Regions from separate parts of the Paenibacillus sp. JNUCC31 genome, predicted to be linked through region 1. Evidence: riboswitches for the same ligand, from Rfam matches in the RefSeq annotation. Region 1 holds a riboswitch; each other region holds the start of a gene.
What was found. A riboswitch is a leader RNA that binds a small molecule or an ion and turns the genes downstream of it on or off. The one in region 1 is predicted to bind cyclic di-AMP.
Positions count from the first base shown of each region.

Region 2: it holds a riboswitch for cyclic di-AMP, as region 1 does, so the genes downstream of both, JNUCC31_RS22330 (HAD family hydrolase) here and JNUCC31_RS15175 (C40 family peptidase) in region 1, are expected to answer to the same signal.
Region 3: it holds a riboswitch for cyclic di-AMP, as region 1 does, so the genes downstream of both, JNUCC31_RS01275 (3D domain-containing protein) here and JNUCC31_RS15175 (C40 family peptidase) in region 1, are expected to answer to the same signal.

Region 1 covers NZ_CP062165.1:3,515,149-3,519,387, forward strand. The annotation lists gene rbsK (ribokinase) at 1-191, shown strand, start outside; gene JNUCC31_RS15165 (c-type cytochrome) at 527-886, opposite strand; gene JNUCC31_RS15170 (GNAT family N-acetyltransferase) at 1,036-1,530, opposite strand; gene JNUCC31_RS15175 (C40 family peptidase) at 1,927-2,397, opposite strand; cyclic di-AMP (ydaO/yuaA leader) riboswitch at 2,401-2,538, opposite strand; gene JNUCC31_RS15180 (hypothetical protein) at 2,791-3,633, opposite strand; gene JNUCC31_RS15185 (M1 family metallopeptidase) at 3,644-4,239, opposite strand, start outside.
Region 2 covers NZ_CP062165.1:5,154,877-5,159,115, forward strand. The annotation lists gene JNUCC31_RS22315 (urease accessory protein UreF) at 1-58, opposite strand, end outside; tRNA gene JNUCC31_RS22320 (tRNA-Leu) at 476-558, shown strand; gene JNUCC31_RS22325 (glutathione peroxidase) at 703-1,179, opposite strand; cyclic di-AMP (ydaO/yuaA leader) riboswitch at 1,544-1,719, shown strand; gene JNUCC31_RS22330 (HAD family hydrolase) at 1,837-2,235, shown strand; gene JNUCC31_RS22335 (HAD family hydrolase) at 2,413-3,102, shown strand; gene JNUCC31_RS22340 (Nramp family divalent metal transporter) at 3,267-4,239, opposite strand, start outside.
Region 3 covers NZ_CP062165.1:321,451-325,689, forward strand. The annotation lists gene lpdD (prenylated flavin chaperone LpdD) at 1-135, opposite strand, end outside; gene JNUCC31_RS01270 (polysaccharide deacetylase family protein) at 292-1,080, shown strand; gene JNUCC31_RS01275 (3D domain-containing protein) at 1,215-1,877, opposite strand; cyclic di-AMP (ydaO/yuaA leader) riboswitch at 1,880-2,076, opposite strand; gene JNUCC31_RS01280 (amino acid ABC transporter ATP-binding protein) at 2,302-3,024, opposite strand; gene JNUCC31_RS01285 (ABC transporter substrate-binding protein/permease) at 3,011-4,239, opposite strand, start outside.

The DNA.
Region 1 (4,239 bases):
CCGGCGCAGGCGATTGCTTCAACGGCGCGCTGGCGGTAGCCCTCGCGCGCGGAGAGACGCTCGACGCGGCTGTAGGCTTCGCCATGGGCGCGGCCGCGTTGTCCGTGACGAAGCTCGGCGCCCAGTCCGGGATGCCGTCCGCACGTGAAGTGGAGGTTTTCCTGGCTGAGCAGCAGGCCAAAACGCCATAATGTATGACACTTTAGGACGTGCTATAGACGGCCGTATCGGGATCGCTTATGCGAACCGGGGTAGCGATGGCACAGGTTTCTTACCAGAGGAGCACCCTATGGCGTTTACACGTGAATATGACCAAGAGGCTCTTACCTCTCCCGGCAGGGGGAATAAGAGCCTCTTCTCAGTATGAACAATGGATAAACTCAGCAACACTGGAATAGAATCGACTACGTGGTGCGTCCAGAGCCATGGTGGCTTAGAGCATGCGTGTAGAGCGGGGGACGGTTGGAGTCCCTCGCTTTAACACACCTGTAATCTGACCTCATTGATTCGCCTTGACCTTCTTGCCTTATTTCTTCTCAGCCAGCCACATCGCAACATTCGCGATTTCTTCATCCTTCAACTTGTCTTTGAACGAAGGCATACCGCCGCTTTTACCTTTGACAATGGTGGTATAAATCTTTTCCACATCGTCCTGGCTTCCAATCTTCTGCAGACTAGGGCCCATGCCCCCTTGAAGCTGATCACCGTGGCAGGTAATACAGTTTGCTTTGACCAATGTCTCAGCCTGTCCTGCATCCATTGTAACTTCCGGCATGGTTGGTTTCGCTTCTTCTGCCACTTCCTCTTTTCCTGGAAGCGTAAACATTAGTACAATAGCTAAAGCGCACGCTGCAAAAAATACCCCGCTCATGATCCATTTGTGCATCCCTTATGTCCCCTCCAGAATGAAGATCATCTAACCTGAAACTATCCATATCATTATAACGGAACCTGTAGTGACATCATAGCATTTTGTGGTAATTTTTTGAACTAATCACATAACAGGGGACTTTTTAGTGCCATTTTATGATTTATTTATCCCCGAGGTCCTTCATAGACCATGCAATAAAAAGGTTTCAAACCACTTGGTGTCTGACGCTCGTATGTATCCTGCGTGACAAATCCAGCCTTTTGATAGACACGAATAGCCCGATCATTCCAGGTTAACACCTCCAAATCAATTTCGTTCAGAGGATTTCGGCGAATCGCCTCCTGTACAATAGCCGATACAAAAGCCGTCCCCTGGCCCTGGCCACAACGTCCGGGATGCATACCAAGCCCGATGCGGGTGACACCCTCAAGTGGGAAGTACTGAGCGAAACCGCAGACCTGCTGATCCTCTCCCAGCACCGCCGCATACTGTTCCTTCCGCAGTTGGGCATCCCCAAATTCAACTTCCAGTGCTTTCATCTGCTCCCAGGGCAGCCAGCTATAAATATTATAAGGCGGGTCATACTGCCAATCACAGATTTGCTCCGCATGTTCTTCTTGCATGGGCACAACGTGAAACGTCACAGAGGCTTCATCCATACAACTGCACGCTCCTCTCATTGTGAACAAGCGATAATGATTTTGAATTTGTCCATATAGATATGTCATTCCATAGCTAAGCTTGTTTTCACTCTACAAAAGAGGCGTTCATTTGGCAAGTCCTCGTTTTTTAAAAAAAATTGAAACAAAAGTTCTGGTAAATTCGTTTATATTAGAGTGGGATGGGTAAAAACATTATAAGAGCACGGACGAAGCAATACAAAATAGCCCTATAAATAGTAAAGTTAGGTTGGATAGTTTATCCCGAATACTTTTGAAGGAAACAAAGCACAAAAAAACCGCCGGATACATTCCTGCGGAGAATGTACCAGACGGTTCTAATATGCTTCGTTACAGTAGTGTTATGGTTACAGCATGACGTTGCTCAGCTTGTCCCTAGTCGATGGCCAAAGTCTCATATGCGTCCGTGCTCATAATGCGTTTAGCGCCAACATAGCGATTGGCCCAGTAGCTTTCGCTCAAAGCGCTGATTGTTACACCTTTGGAAGAAGAGGAGTGTGCGAACTTTCCATCTCCTACGAAGATCCCTACGTGCGAAACCCCTTTGCCCGTTGTATTGAAGAATACCAGATCGCCTGGTCTCATTTCCATACGGGATACCGAGTCACCCATGTCGAATTGGGAACTGGATTGGCGAGCCAGATCAATGCCCAGCTTGTCGAATACATAACTTGTGAACCCGGAGCAATCAAAGCCGTTAAGCGTTGTTCCTCCGCTTTTGTATGTTGTTCCCATTGCTGAATCAATGACTTGGTCCATTTTTGAATCTGCGAATGCGCTGCCTGCTCCAAGCGATAATGCGAATGTAATGCTGAGAACAGCTGCGGTTAATTTCTTTTTAAACAAGAGATATACCCCTTCCAATGCCTGCGAGGTTAGCTTAAGGATTCGGTTGAAGGTCCCCTATGATCCCTCTGTTGCAAGATCAATTCACCCATAACTGGTTCCCCCGCTTCCCAGGTGCTAGGAATTTGGCTATGCTAGTTATGCACCTGTGAAATCAAGAAATGACGATTAAATTTTAAGTAGTTACAAATATGAAGGTAAAGATTACAAAGTTGTTACTAAAAACTCACTGCGATTATTGTAACAGAGGTATATCAGTTTGGCAACGTTTAGCAATAAATTTAGCAAAAAAAACCTCGACCTTTGACGGGGAAAGGTCGAGGTTTGCTTATGTAGCAACATTTGGCGAACGTAGCTTTTACATAGAGAGGTCAATCATTTTAACCGTTCATACTAACCTTTGACCGTCTTGGACTGCCATAATCGGAAGTGCGCACATATTTTCCATAGACTGAGCAGACATCTGGCGAGTGGATACGTCTGTTGTAGTATAAGACCAGTTAAACCGGTTACTAACCATGAGGCAGAAGTAAAGGCTCCAAAGACCAGCAGATGGAGTCCGCCCAGAAGAATAGCGATACCGCTTAGAGCGATGACATGACGTAGTGCTATCCATACAGCATGTAAGGTGCCACGGACTCCGCCTTCCTCGTCAGGAGCTGAGATACCAAACTGCATATAGAGCAGGGCATAATGGATAACCCACCCGTATACAATCCAGCCAGCCACGTAGGGAATGCCCGGCAAGAGCAGATGTAATGAATGAAAGCCGTCCATAAAAATGGAGTACAGTTTGGGTACGAGCCAGTAGGCAGGCAGCAGCAGTAATATTGTGCGAATGGTGTACAGCAACAGCATCGGTTTCCAAAGTTGTTTAATTCCGCGCATAAATGGAACGCGTTCTTCTGAATGATTAAAATGCTGGAGCGAATAGAGCAGTCCTGCCTGAATGAGAGGGCTGATGAGCATTCTCAGCAGCAACATGGCCCCCAGAATCCAAAGATAGCGATGAACCTCCGGACTCGTTGACAGGCTGAGCTGGCTCTCCATTTTGAATAACATCGTGCTTAACTCTCCAGCATCAGGCTCCGGATAACGCAGGAGCAAAGGCACCACAGCCGACTGTACCATTTGATAGAGGAAGTATCCCCATATTAATTGATAGATAAATAAGAGAGCTGCAATGAACATATGCTGACGGACGAGAAACCAGCCTTCACGTATTTTTGCTTTCACTGTATCCACCTCACCATGACAGACTTCCGAATATGGCCTCTATAAGTTTGGTTGCGCTCATGCTCCAGCGGGATTTGGTTGGCTCATCCAGTCCGGCTTTCAGAAAATTGTTCAGATGCCGATTCTCCAGTACAATTGTGTACAGCGGATCTGTCATAGCCCAGGACACGGGAGAAGAATAGGTTAGTTTGTAAGTAATGCGTTTGTCGCTACCATCCCATTCCTTGGTTATGATCTTCCCATCCTCGAACACGATTCGAACAGGTACTTTTGTATAATCACTGCCTTTTTTCTGTAACGTAACGGAAGACTCATACAACGTTTGGCCGTCTTTCGAGACAGGGTTCACGGTAATCTTCTCCACTGCAAAATCGGCCATGCCGTCCCCGTACACATACTGATTAAAATAGTCGGTCCAGGATATGCGCGTCACTTGCTCCACGACGTGTTGGAAATCAGAAGAGGTAGGGTGTTTGAAACGATACTTCTTCACATAGGTCGAGAGAATGCGTTCCATTGTTTTTGCACCAACCTGCTGTTCAATCCCAAGCAATACAAGCTTACCCCGTGTGTACACATTGGCTGCGTAATGATTCTGGGAATCAA
Region 2 (4,239 bases), 1.6 Mb from region 1:
CCTGGATAGAGGAATCAAGCAGTTTGACGTAATCGAGCAGCTTATTCCCACGGTTCACAGTCTTTCGCCTCCTACGTTCGTTTAATGTTATGTTAAATAACATTAAACTCCTTTTTAGTTCGCTTTATGTGTGTAAATCCGAATTATATAATATATATATTCACATAAATATCCGCTTTTTGTCAATGGTTTCTTGGTTTTTAAATTTGGGAATCTTATAATGTTAATTTATATAACTATGAATGTTATATTTGGAAAAGTGAATGAGTTGTCTGTCTCTTATAAAAGTAGGGGGGATCAGCCGAATCGAATATTAAACGAGATCAAATTTAATCATATGCGGTTCATAGGAGAAAATGACGAGATAATACGATTTATGGAAGGAAAATCGCAGTTGAAAGGATAATATTAAAAATGCTTTACATTTAAACATGAACCGGGTATAATCAATTCTGTTGCCGATTATTTACGACATGCGGTCGTGGTGGAATGGCAGACACGCTATCTTGAGGGGGTAGTGGGCGTATGCCCGTGGAGGTTCGAGTCCTCTCGACCGCATCATAAGAACGATGAAGAAGAAGCTTCCCATACGGGGAGCTTCTTTTTTTGGCTTTTTACAGTATAAATGGTTCAGACAAAAAAGGTCATCCGTTTACCCCGTTTGCAGGTTCATTCTGTCTGCAGGGTCCGGATGGCCTTAACTTATTTAAGCAATTCTTTGATGTCTGCTTCAATTTTATCAGGTGTTGTTTTGGGGGCATACCGTTTCAGAACACGTCCATTCTGATCCACAAGAAATTTGGTAAAGTTCCATTTGATGGATTTGGAGCCAAGTACGCCCGGTGCTTCTTTGGTAAGATGCTGAAATAGAGGATGAGCGCTTGAACCGTTCACATCGATTTTCTCAAACATCGGGAAGCTGACACCATAGTTCATCTGACAGAACTCGGCAATATCATCCGAAGAGCCTTTTTCCTGTGCAAACTGGTTGCTTGGAAATCCGAGAACTTCAAATGGGGAATCTTTGAATTTGTCCTGAAGTTCTTGCAGCCCTTTAAATTGGGGCGTGAGACCGCATTGACTTGCTGTGTTCACGATAAGCAGTACTTTGTCACGATAGTTGGACATTTCAACTTCCTGACCGCGAAGGGTGTTTACTTTGTAGTCGTAGACTGATATGAGAATCGCCTCCATTTCATATTCTTCTTATCTCCTATTATATTGATGACAATTAAATATTGCAAAATTTAAATTTATTTTAGCACAATGTAAGCCTTTCGTGTATGAACAGTGAATGATTAGCTATGTGAATTTCGCTAAAGGGAGAATTAGAGAGCTTTGACGAGATGGGTAGAGAATGGATATGTTGTAAGCGTTATTATTGAAGTGAAATGGCAAAAATCCACCGATTCGGTGATCTGCACAGACTTTACACCGGTAGGGCATGGGTGTATGATTCATATCGTAATTCCAATTAAATTAAATTTTACATGAAAAACGAAACAAACGATAATATCGCTCTGATTATGTTCACAAAGGAACGATGTTTTAATCGCTGAGTTTCCATTCATTCATGGGTGGGAAACGGGGGAACCAACAGGATGAACTGTCCAGGACAGTAGGCATCCATGGGGTGAATTTTCCGGTGACAGCCGGAAATAGGGCGACTCTCGCGTCCGAATCCGTCAGCTAACCTCGTAAGCGTTAAAGGGAGAGGCAACAAGCCGTACGCTGGTTCATAGTGTCTTTTTGCTGTGGATTAATGAAGAAGCGTCCGGGAGGCCTTGGTCCCCCACGCTTCTTTTTTGTTGTCTTTTCACGCCAAGGGAGGAACGAATGATGGATAAAGAGATGATCTTAGTGACTGCTCCAAATGAAGCAGGACGTAAATTTATCAAATTGCTGATGTACAAAAAAATGCCGTTTGCCGTTCTGACCAACAGTGCAGGTGAAGAGCGCAGGCTCCGGAGAATCGGTGTGGAGCATGTCATTCGCATGAACACGGCTGCAGCTCAGAAATGGTTTTTGCCGCAAGGCAGTGTCGGCAATGTTTTTATTTTTGAAAATAGCCTAAACCTGACCTGTCGATATTTGCAAATCTGCCGCTCATGGACATCCAAGTCCTTGTGTGTCATTACAGAACAGAGCCATCCGAAAGGGATCTATCGGGGGATGGGAGCTGACCGGATTGTGTACTCTTTAAATGGGGAAGTGGGGTTCCTGCTTAATGGGTAGTGTTTAGTTGTTGTTCCTGTTCCATACCTGTGATTGATCCGGTGTCAGCTGCCTGTTATAATTGAAATCATAAATAAACGGAATCTTGAGGAGACTCATGCATGATGGTGGGTCTTCTTTTTTATGGTTTGGGAAATGGGGATAAGAATTTCCTGTGGCTAACGAGGAGGAATAGGCGTGCCGGAAGTACGTGGGATAAAATGGTTGTTCTTTGATGTGGGGGATACGCTCGTGGACGAATGGGAGCCGGTGGATGATATTATCGGTCAGTTCGTGCGTGAGGCTTGTGCGCTTGGTTATCAGGTGGAGATGCAGACGGTGCGGGAGCTATTTGCCGCCTCTTATCGAAATTATGAGCAATGGCCGATGAAATTGGCTATTCGAACCCTAATCAGTGATGAGGGGCACCGCGAACAGATCCAGGAGAAGCTGAAGTTCCGCAAAGAGCTTGAGCGCCCCTTCGCGTCAGCCAGTTCTGTTCTCCAGACGTTGTCGCAACACTATAAGATTGGCATTATTGCTAATCAAAGCCCGGGAACAGAGAGTCGGCTGGATAGCTATGGTTTGCGCAAGTATGTGGATGTGCTGGCCTGTTCGGCTGAAGAAGGAGTGTCCAAGCCTGATCCTGAACTGTATGCTGTGGCGCTGAAACAGGCAGGGTGCAAACCCAAAGAGGCGGTTATGATTGGAGATCGGATTGATAATGATATTATTCCGGCCAAGAAGCTGGGCATGCATACGATCCGAATTCTACAGGGTTATGGCAGATTTCAGCCAGAGCTTGCAGACGAAGATCGTCCCGACTGGACGATTGAATCACTGGAGGAACTACTTCCGTTGTTGGTAACTCAGAAATCAGACAATTAACCTATAGCGTTATATGAGATCTAATCGATATGGATATAGATATGGATTAGGATTAGGATCAAGTTGCACCAACACCATACAAAAGGCTGATCGACTCAAGAGATATGTTACTTGAGAGGATCAGCCTTTTTGAGTTATGAAAAATATTGCTAGTTGCCGCTTACCTAGAATAACAGAATGGTCTGGATGATCAGATACACATTCAGGATAACGATAACTCCGGCAATGATCCAGGAGATGATTTTGAGCCATAACTTATTGGCAAATGCCCCCATGCTTTTTTTGTCACTCGTAAACATCACCAGCGGGATGACGGCAAAGGGCAGCTGCAGCGACAGTACAACCTGACTCAGAATGAGCAGTTCCTCTGTTCCGTGCTCTCCGGCAATGGCTGTAACGATTACAGCCGGGATGATGGCGATTAGGCGTGTGACCAGACGACGAAGCCAGGCCGGAATACGAATGTTCAGGAATCCTTCCATTACAATCTGCCCGGACAGCGTTCCGGTGAGTGTTGAGTTCTGGCCTGAAGCCAGCAGCGCTACACCGAACAGGATGCTTGCAATGGTGGTACCCAGCAGAGGTGTCAACAGATGGTAGGCATCTGTAATTTCCGCAACCTGGGTCATGCCTGCACTATGGAACACGGCAGCTGATACAATCAGGATGGCTGCATTGATGAACAGGGCCAGCGTTAAAGCGATGGTTGAATCCATGGTGGAGTACCGAATCGCTTCTTTTTTACCCTGGGGTGTCTGTTCAATCTGACGGGTCTGCACGATGGAAGAATGCAGATACAGGTTATGGGGCATGACAGTTGCACCGATAATTCCGATAGCGATGTAGAGCATGGCTGGATTTTGCAAAATCTCGGCACTGGGTACAAAACCATGCATGACGCCGCCCATATCCGGTTTAGCGAGAAACAGGTCAATACCGAAGCAGAGGGCGATGGTAGCCATCAGCACAATGACGAGGGATTCCAATGCGCGGAAACCTTTATTTTGCAACAGAAGAATGACCAGTACATCAACTGCGGTAATAATAACGCCATATAACATGGGAATGTTAAAGAGCAGCTTAAGCGCGATCGCTGAACCAATGACCTCCGCAAGATCGGTGGCTGCAATCGCAAGC
Region 3 (4,239 bases), 3.2 Mb from region 1:
GCTCACCCGTTCTCCATCCGGATAAAATGTCGCTACCGCTCCAATATGTGATTTTCCTCCAGTCACCAGAAATACTTTGTCTTCTCCAGCCTCAATCACCTGTATACGAACGGTTTTCAAGTCGTATGTGCTCATCTTGCTCCACCTATCCTTTTCTATCTGAGATATGTATGGTGGAAGTATGGATCGAATTCCATCAATCAGCAATGAAACATCTCACACATCACGAATAATTGACTGCATTCCCGGGCATACCAAAGAGAACGCAATTTGGGAAAAGGAGGCACTAACATGCGTCTACGCCTCATTATGTTATCCATCATGGTCATTCTTCTGGGAGGGAGCTTTGCCCCTGCTCAATTAAGGGCTGCTTCAAGCCCACAAGATAAACCTGTTTCGAAGTCGGATTCATCCGAGGAAGAACAATTGACACTTGGACAGCTTAGGCAGAAATATGCCGATACATTCAAAACCAATGGTCCTTCAACAAAACAGGTGGCTTTGACTTTTGATGATGTGCCTGATCCTAGGTTCACCCCGCTGGTACTTGATATTTTGAAAAGATACAAGGTACGGGCTACTTTTTTCATTGTGGGAAGTCGCGCGGAGAAACATCCGGATTTGGTGAAACGCATGGTGAAAGAAGGACATATTGTGGGTAATCACAGCTACAATCACCCGGAATTCAGCAAGCTGTCCATGAATGCATTTCGCAAACAAATCTTACATACCGGAGATATTATTCGCAATTTAGCGGGTTACACTCCCAAGATGATCCGCCCTCCTTATGGTGACATTAACGAACAACAGCTGCAGTGGGCAGCCAATCAACGTTACAGCATTGTGAACTGGAACGTTGATTCCCTGGACTGGAAGGGCCTAAGCAAAGACAAAGTAAAGAAAAACATTCTGTCGGCCGTTAAACCCGGTTCCATTGTTTTGCAGCATGCAGGTGGCGGGGTGGGTTCGAATCTGAAAGGCACTATCGAGGCGCTGCCTGAAGTTATTGAGGAATTGCGCAATCGGGGGTACGAGCTGGTCACTTTGGACGAAATGCTGGGCTTGCCAAAAGGCAAGTAAGATCTGTTTGTAAGGAGTTCGTATAAAAACAAAAGGGTGTCCTTCAATCACATCATCGTGACAGAAGGACACCCTTTACTAATTAGTAAGTTCAACGTGCAGTTGCACTGGATATGTGCGGCCATTTTTTATTGTTATTTCAAAATGTAAAGTTCAACATCCTGAATACCGAATGTACTCACAGACTGTTGGCTTCCCGGAATAAAGATATCAATCCTATGACCTTTAATAGCACTCCCCACATCCCGGGCCGTAGCAACAAATGCCTGTTTCGGAAGTCCTGGATGTGAATGACCCGTTACAAGGACCTTCGTACCCAGTGGAATAATACTCGGGTCTACTGCGATTGTGCCCAATTCGAGCGGATTACCGAAGTAATCTACAGCACCCCATCCTCCATTTTCTGAAGGATCGGCAGAGTATGCGGTTGCTTTTACATCGACTGACTTGCTGTAGTCAAATGTTTTTCCCCAGGCTTGGACTACCTTGTTATCTGCGTTGACATCAAGGCTGGCTGTAGTTATTGTTTTTGCGTTTGTAGCCGCTGCTGCAGATACTGTGTTTGTTTTGCCTGGAATCGTAATTTTCAAACCGCCGTAGATGTTGTAAGCGGAAATGTCACTGTTAGCTTTAATGAGTGTGTTTAACCCAACTCCATATTGCTTGGATAAGGTGAAGAAGGTATCCCCCTCTTTGGCCACATGAACTGAATCAGCGTGAGCCGGAACCGCCTGAATTAGCATTGCTGCTGTCAGCAAAGCTGTTGCTGTTTTGGCTATACGTTTCTTGTTAATCATGGTCTTCCTCCCTCATTGTGCCTGCGAAGTTAGTTGTCGGATTCGGATGGAGGAGACCACCCTATAGGTCCTAATTACATCAAAAGCTATATGTACGCCCTAATTCACCCCAAGCAGCGTGCCATCTTTCTTCCCCTGCACATTCTGCATCATTACATCCCCCACACTTCCTGTCCGGAAGTTTCGGCAGGAACAAATATATCACAATTTTGTAACCATGAGTCGTAGTAAATGTTACCAAATGGAGAAACAGTTCATCACAAATGCTGAAAATATGCGAATCCTTCAACATACAGTCTGACTGAAGTTGTCCCTTTGATGACAGAAACGTTACTTTTTATGTAAATCCATTCTTATGTTCACATGACAAAACAGCCTTAACGACTGTGTGTCGACAAGGCTGTTTTGTCATGTTTGAATTAAATTAGAGCACTTTGGCAAGGAAGTCCCGTGTACGAGCATGCTTGGGTTCACCAAACACTTCAGCAGGGGTTCCTTCTTCTACAATGACCCCGCCATCCATAAACAGAATACGATCTCCTACTTCGCGAGCAAAGCCCATCTCATGCGTTACAATAACCATTGTCATACCACCTTCAGCAAGACGCTTCATGACATCCAGCACCTCACCGACCATTTCAGGATCAAGTGCAGAAGTTGGCTCGTCAAACAGCATGACATGCGGCTGCATTGCAAGAGCTCTTGCAATAGCGATCCGTTGTTTCTGACCACCGGAAAGCTGATTCGGATAAGCGTCTTTTTTGTCGGACAGGCCGACCGTCTTGAGCAACTCTGCCGAGATTTGTTCAGCTTCCTTAACGGATTGCTTTTTCACTTTAATGGGAGCGATTGTAATGTTCTGCTGCACCGTTTTGTGCGGAAACAGGTTGAAGTGCTGGAACACCATGCCCATTTTTTCACGAGTCGCGTTGATGTTGTGTTTGGGGTCTGTGATTGACACACCTTCAAAATTAATTTCGCCGGAAGTCGGCTGCTCCAGCAGGTTCAGGCAGCGTAAAAATGTACTTTTCCCCGATCCGGACGGACCGATGACCACGACAACCTCACCTTTGCCGATTGTTACGTTAATGCCCTTGAGCACATCGTTATTTCCATATGATTTGTATAATTGTCTAACGTCTATCACTTGCACTCAACTTCCTTTCCAATCGACCCAGCAGCTTGGACAAAATGAACGTCAGCACAAAGTATATGGCTGCTGCAATCAGGAATGGGTTCATTCCTTGGTACGTAATATTTTTGACTACACTTGCCTGGTACATAATGTCGACCATACCAATAACCGAAATAATGGAGGACTCTTTAATAATGGTCACAAACTCATTACCGATCGCCGGTAGTACTGCTTTGAAAGCCTGTGGGAGCACGATGTAACGCATTGCAGCAGTTCTCCCCATTCCGAGCGAACGAGCCGCTTCCAGTTGACCACGATCTACCCCCTGGATACCTGCACGGAAAATCTCCGCAAGATAAGCTCCACTATTAATGGAAAGTGTAATGATACCTGCCTGAAGTGGCGTGAAATTAATACCCAGAGTCAGTGCAAGACCATAATAGATAATCATCAGTTGAACCAGCATTGGCGTACCGCGAATGACCTCAACGTAAGCTGTACCGATCCAGCGCAAAATCGCAACGTCATGCAAACGGAACAGACAGATGATCAAACCGATAATAACCCCGAATATCACACCGAGTGCAGACAGTAGAAGGGTGTAGCCCACACCTGTCGCATAAAAGCTTTTGTACTGCCAGAACACTTCAAAAATGTTCTGATTTTTGTCCAGCTTGTCTGCATTCAACTGACTCGCTTCTTTAACCATTTGCTCAATTTTATTTTCGCTTTTCAGACGTTCGAGCGTCCCGTTCACAGCGTTCAGCAATTCCGTATTTCCCTTGCGAATCCCGATCGCCGCTTCTACCTGCTCTTCATCCGGAATAGCAGGAGCTAGTCCGATAATATCATCCAAATAACCAGCAGCTACCGTATCTTCGACGATCGCCGCATTCACACGATTGGTCTGCAATTGCAGCACGATATCGGATATTTTATCGAGTGCCGTCAGTTTTGCGCCTGGGATTCCCTGACCAATCGTTTCTTGAATGGAGCCTTTTTGGACTCCAATTTTTTCATTTTCCAGTTCAGCCATCGTAGGATATTTGTCTTTATCCTTATTACGTATCATGATAACTTGTTTTGATTTATAATAGGTATCGGAAAAGTCAATACTTTTCTTGCGCTCATCTGTCGGTGTCATTCCCGAGATGACCATATCCACACGACCACTCTGCAATGCAGGCAGCAGTCCGTCAAAACCCATATCCTCGATCACAAGTTCTG